Regions from separate parts of the Paenibacillus filicis genome, predicted to be linked through region 2. Evidence: riboswitches for the same ligand, from Rfam matches in the RefSeq annotation. Region 2 holds a riboswitch; the other holds the start of a gene.
What was found. Region 2 has a riboswitch for magnesium ahead of WMW72_RS04875 (response regulator transcription factor). Riboswitches for the same ligand answer to the same signal wherever they lie in the genome.

Region 1 (3,277 bases), on a different contig from region 2:
TGTATGCTCGGCCTGCTCCAGCACCGCGATGTCCAGCAGATTTTTGAGACCGGTTTGATAATAGCTGTTCAAGAACGCGTACTCCAGCACCTTCACATTTTCTCTGCCTTGAATATCCAGATGCTCCTCAAGAATAATCTTATCCTGTGTTAACGTGCCGGTTTTATCCGTACACAGAATGTCCATCGCTCCGAAGTTTTGGATAGCATTCAGCCGCTTAACGACAACCTTGTTGCGGGCCAGCGTCGCAGCGCCTTTGGCGAGATTCGCGGCTACGATCACCGGCAGCATCTCCGGTGTCAGACCGACCGCGACGGATAGACCGAACAACATCGCTTCCCACCAGTCGCCTTTCGTAAAGCCATTGATGGCAAAGATGATAGGCACCATAATGAGCATGAAACGGATCAGCACAAAGGTAATGCTCTTCACGCCCTTGTCGAAGCTGGTCAGCGGCGCTTTGCCGACGAGCGTGCTGGCCATGGAGCCGAAGTACGTGTTGGAGCCCGTCGCCACGACGACCGCCGTAGCTGTGCCGCTGACGATATTGGTTCCCATATAGCACATATTGTTCAATTCCAGCGCATTCACAGACTTATTTGGCTGCTTGCGTACCAGTTTCAAGGCGCCGCGCGGCAGGGAATCGACTTTCTCAACGGGCATGGCTTCACCGGTCAAGGCGGATTCGCCGACGAATAAATCCTTGGAGACGAGCAGCCTGACATCGGCCGGTACCATGTCGCCAGCAGAGAGATGGATGATATCGCCTGGTACGAGAAGCTCCATGTCGATTTCTCTGCGTTCTCCTTTGCGGATGACGGACGACGTTGTTTTGACCATTGCCTTGAGTCTATCGGCGGTCCGGGCTGAGCGGAACTCTTGGGTAAAAGTAATGATGATGCTGACGGAAACCATCGTTGTGATGATAAGGGCCCCTTGAAGATCATCGTCCGTAAAATAAGAAAACGCGGCCAGGGAAAGCAGGATAAGAATGAACGGATTTTTAAAGCAGGACAGCAGCTGAATGTACCAGGCTGGCGTCTTGTCGTGGGCAATCTGGTTTTTTCCGTGCTTATCCAGCTTAGCCTTCGCGTCGGCTTCGGAAAGGCCTTGAGGCTGGGTATTCAAATCTTCCAAGACATCCTCTTCGGCGGAGATGGAAGCTTGGATGAGACGTTCTGCGATTTCGCGGGTCATTTTTTCTTTTTCTTTCGCCAATTTGTTCATTGGAACTCCTCCTCGTACAGACTGTGAGAGTCTGCTTACTGAATCGAATGGCACACAAAAAGGCTCTCCCTGTGTAACAGAGAGAGCTTCATCCGAACCGATGCTGTGCACTCACAGATCAAGTAAGCATACTTAAATAAACCCACCGAGCGTGATTTTTTTCGCGGGGGAATACGTATGTTAATGATTGGAGTGCAAAGAAAGCATGGTTCTCCCTCTGTGCAGAAAATAAATAAATGGAATGTGAATCGGACATACAACTCGGACTACTATCCATGACGGTATTCCCCCCTTTAACTGCAATCAAGTGACAATAGAAAAACCCTCCAGGCAGCCAGAGGGTTTAAAAAAAGCGCACAAAAAAGCTCTTTCGTCTCCCCCTAGTCGAGTTTTGGCACTATATAACGTAAAGAGACCTGCATCTCTTAGCCACCTTATGAAAAGCCTTAATCCGGCAATCCCTGTTCTACCCATGGGCATCTTTCGATATTTCTGGGCAGTGGCCTATGTTTATATAGGAGCCTCACCTAACGAGGACATATTCAATTTCCTCTGCAATCGTAAGCCTTGGTTTTCTATTTGTCAAGCCTATTTTTTAATGACTTTGTCGGCTCTGAAGTGCCTATTGACAGGTTCAACCAGGAGGGGTAGAATCCATGTGTGCTCCAAACCGCCCCCGGTAGGTGAGGCTTGCGCGCTATACAGGTAGCCAGCCAGGGGGAGACGATGGTTTCGAAGTTTAGAAGTTTATTTGATATAAGAAAGGGGGAACATGGCATGGACAGTAGTACGAGTTATTTATCTGATCGGTTAAATTTCTGTAAAGAGAGAAGTGCTGTACGCGTTCTGCTTCCATGTTCCCCATGCTTGGATAGATACGGTTCCGGGTAACCGGCAGGTATGTTCAGGCAGGTTTATTTGACATGTGCGAGCAGATCATGAACAGGATGCAAGCCGAGGGCTCTCTTTTACAGGGGAGCTCTTTTTTTGTTGCAACGATGATATACAGGCCAAGGAGTGATAACTATGATGATGGAATTTGAAATGGTCATGAAGCTTGTTCTAGCTCTAGTATTCGGGCTGCTTATCGGGATTGACAGACAATTGAAGCAAAAACAGCTGGGACTGCGTCCCAGTATGGTCATTTCCGTAGCAAGCTGCCTGATTACGATCGTCTCGATTCATGCTTTCAGTAAATTCGGCGGTTCCAATCATCCGAATATGGACCCTATGAGACTGGCCGCCCAGATTGTGAGCGGGGTGGGCTTCATCGGAGCGGGCGTCATTCTGCGGAGAAGCAATGAGGTGATCTCGGGACTGACCTCGGCTGCGCTGATCTGGTCTTCGTCAGCTCTCGGAATTACCGTAGGGGCGGGGTTTTATGCGGAAGCCGTGTGCGGTGTTGTGTTATTGATAGCCGCTGTCAATGTGATCCCGGCACTGATCAAATCCCTGGGACCGGAAACGCTGAGCCGTCACGATGTCGCCGTCAAGATCGTCGTGGAGCCCAACTACCGGATGACCGAATTAATTAAAACTATCGAGCGGAAGGATCAAGCCGAGCAAACCAAGAAAGGAGAGTACAAAATCCGGTATATGAAGCTGAAGGACCTCGATAATAACTGTCAGCTGATCGACCTGACTCTCTCCGTACCGGACAATCAGTACACCACAGAGATTTACTACTACATCAAGAAGATAGATCACGTTCAAAGCGTGGAAGTGGAGCGTTTGTAAGAACAACAGGCTGTGCATCGGCCCGCTGAAAGGAGAATCGTATCATGATCAAATTGCATCAATACAAATATAAAGAAGAATACACCTACTACATGCTGCAAGCCTTGAAAGAAGGGAGAGGCGAGGCTTTCCGCAAGGATTTCCTGGATCTGCATCCTTCGGATCAAACCGAATTTTTTCTCAGCTTGGACGACAACAGGCGCATGAGGCTCTACACGTGCTTGACACCTGTCGAGTTCGGGGAGATATTCAGCGAGCTTCGGGCCGAGATGCAGAAGAGGATCATCACGGAGCTTGCACGTGAATATGCGGT
Region 2 (3,277 bases):
CCAGCCCGCTTCCAGCCGCATGTCCGTCGCCCTTATAAAACCTTTGGAAGACATGGGCCAGATCCTGCTCCCCGATTCCCGATCCCGTATCCTGAATGGAAATCACAACCTCTCTCTCCGTCTGCCGAGCAATCACCGTGATGCTTCCGCCAGGACCCGTGAATTTAAGCGAATTGTCCAGCAGATTGATGAGCACCTGCTTCAGCCGGTTGCTGTCCGCATGAATGGCCGGGAACCTATTATCGATCTGCACGTCAAGCGATACTCCCTGCCGGGCTGCTCGAGGAGCCAGCTGCTTGCCCACATGCTGCAGCAACACGGACAGATTAAGTGGAGCGCATTCTAACCGTATCTGGCCATTATCCAGCTTGGAGAAGTCAAGCAATTCATCCACGAGACGTGTTAACCGGTCGGCTTCGGTCTCGATAATATCAAGTCCGTCCCTCAGCAAAAACTCTCCTTCTCCCGGGTCCGCTTTCAAGGTAACGACCCAGCCTTTAATCGACGTTAATGGCGTCCGCAGCTCGTGGGAGATCGCGGAAGTAAATTCGTTTTTGAGCTGTTCGTTCCGCTGGATCTTCGCCGCCATCGTATTCAGCGTGTCCGCCAGCTTGCCCAGCTCATCCTGATAGCGTTTGTTGGCTCTAGCCGAGAAATCTCCTTCAGCCATTTGTTCGGCCGCGGACTTGAGCTCCTTAATCGACCCTGTAATGGTTCTTGACAAGAAGACGCTGAGTAAAGCGACAATGCCTAGTACCATAAGACCTATCGCCATGAAAATCATCAAGATATGCCTGATAATCTCCATCGTTTCCGTTAAGGAAGTGACGAATCGGACAACTCCCACTGTGATATTCCCGGCTTGCAGCGGATAAGCGACCGCGAGTACCGGTTCATTCGTCGATGGCTCCCGTCCCCTCCATGTTCCTGCAGTTCCTCGGCGTGCCTCTTGGACATCCGGATAATCGCTCATGAACTCTCCGGCCTGCAGTCCGTTGGAGTCCTGCAGCAGCTTTCCCTCTGCGTCGATAATCTGAACCTGAGCCGTGATATTGTGGGCAAAACCGCTCAGTAATCGCCCCGATATCTTCTCCAAATCTTCTCCGGCAAAATATTGCTGAAAAAAAGAAGCGGATATCCCCGCCTGATTCATCAGAGTCCGCTCTATATTGTGATAAAAATAAGCCCTTACAAAAACCGTAAGGAATACTTCAAGGATCAGTACCGTCACTATAATGACAACGAGATAGCTGCCCACCAGCCTTTTTTGGATGCTCAATCCATCAGCCTTCCCTTCTCCAGCGGTAGCCCAGTCCCCATACCGTCTCGATCATCTGCGGCTTGGAGCAGTCATCCTCCAGCTTTTCCCTTAGCCTCCGGACATGGACATCGACCGTCTTGACCTCACCTACAAAATCCTCGCCCCATACGAGGTTCAACAGCTGATGCCTGGACAGAGCTTTATCCGGGTTTTCCAGGAACACTTTAACCATCTGGTACTCTTTGGGAGTCAGGTCGATCAAGCCATCGTGCTTAGATACCTGCTTGGCATCCAAATCCAGCCGGATCGAACCGGATTGAAGGATGGTTTTGGGCGGTTCCATCGCATGCCCGGTCCGGCGCAGCACGGTCCTGATTCTGGCGACGAGCTCCAGCGGATTGAACGGCTTGACCATGTAATCGTCGGCTCCAAGCTCCAGTCCCTTGATTTTGTCCAAATCCTGCCCGCGTGCCGTCAGAAAAATAATCACGATATGCAGGTCCGTTTCCCTTAGCTTTCTGCACAGCTCGGTCCCATCCATATCGGGAAGCATAATGTCCAGCACGACGACATCCGGACGATGGGCCGCGATGCTGGTCAAGGCCGTCTCGCCCAGAGCAGCTTCGGTCACCTTGAAGCCGTTCCGTTCCAGATTAATAGCGACAAACCGTCTGATATGGTCGTCATCCTCCACGATAAGCACCTGATTGCGGTATGTAGTTTCCACACGATGTCCCCCCTTAGCTGTCTTGACCGGATAAGTAACTGTGGGGCGCTTGCTCCCATCAAATCTGTCTGCAATCCCGTTAGCTTGTTCACCCGGGCTCGTCTCTCTTCGCTTTAATACTCTCTCCCTCAAGCCGAAAGTAACCGCTCCGGCCTTGCAGCAGCGAACTGCATATCAAAAAGCACCCTCAACAACATAAGAGGGCGCACGCGAAATCACATCTATCAAGTGACCTCCAATCGTTGAGTTTTAGCACTGTATGGCATAGGAGCTTACGTCCAGCTACGTTAAAAACCACCTTATGTCGATGGTTTCTGTTGACCCATTGGCGTCTGTCGACGTTTCTGGGCAGCAGCATTTCTCCATACAGGAGCCTCACCTAACGAGGTTCGTATTGAATTATCCCCATCATAAGTGACCGAATTCTCCTTTGTCAATCTTTCCTCGCCAGCAGAAATTGCTGCTTGACAATAGAAAGGAAAGGTATCAACATAACCTCCTTATGGGATAAAAAATATTATACAAAATCATGAATTTTATCTATACAAATCCAAGGAAATTGTGATAGATTGAGCTAAGACATCGCTTCGAAAGTTAAAGCGCTTATACTTATGGTTAAAGTTTAAGCGTTTTAACTTTCTGGCTATGCAGCTGCATGGAAGGGAGGGCTGAACGACTACCCGCTTTGTTGGTTCCAACCTATCTTAGAGGAGGAATGATCATGTCCATGTTCACGATCAGCAAGCCGAAATCGAAACCGCTTACGTTCCTGTTTCTCACCGTAGCTCTGCTGGTTACCTCAGCAGCGCCTGCTTCCTGGTCTGCCAAGGCGCATGCCGCCGGCGAGCAAAAACCTTTTCCCCAGCAAGTCACCTATCCCGGCATCATCAAGCCCAATCATGTCAGCCAGGCGTCCCTGAACAACTCAGTGTCCAGCTATTAGGACTATTGGAAATCCAAGTATCTGAAAAACAACCTGTCCTCCCTGCCAGGCGGTTATTATGTCAAAGGCGAAATTACAGGCGACGCCGACGGCTACGCTCCGCTGGGTACCTCCGAAGGCCAAGGCTACGGCATGGTCATCACCGTCCTGATGGCAGGCTATGACGCCAACGCTAAGACGATCTACGACGGCCTCTTCAAGACAGCTCGCGCCTTCACGAGCTCCAGCAATTCCAACCTGATGGGCTGGGTCGTAGCCGATAGCGCAAGCGCTCAAGGCCACTTTTCTTCCGCCACGGATGGCGATCTAGATATCGCCTACTCCTTGATTCTAGCCGACCGGCAAT

Region 1: another riboswitch for magnesium. It lies ahead of mgtA (magnesium-translocating P-type ATPase); the one in region 2 lies ahead of WMW72_RS04875 (response regulator transcription factor).

Annotation. Positions count from the first base shown of each region.
Region 1 is NZ_JBBPCC010000003.1:194,856-198,132, reverse strand. Features, by position in the region: gene mgtA (magnesium-translocating P-type ATPase) at 1-1,227, opposite strand, end outside; M-box (ykoK) riboswitch at 1,598-1,769, opposite strand; gene WMW72_RS07230 (MgtC/SapB family protein) at 2,260-2,964, shown strand; gene WMW72_RS07225 (magnesium transporter) at 3,009-3,277, shown strand, end outside.
Region 2 is NZ_JBBPCC010000002.1:247,928-251,204, forward strand. Features, by position in the region: gene WMW72_RS04870 (sensor histidine kinase) at 1-1,279, opposite strand, end outside; gene WMW72_RS04875 (response regulator transcription factor) at 1,284-1,988, opposite strand; M-box (ykoK) riboswitch at 2,215-2,382, opposite strand; partial or broken gene WMW72_RS04880 (family 8 glycosyl hydrolase) at 2,779-3,277, shown strand, end outside.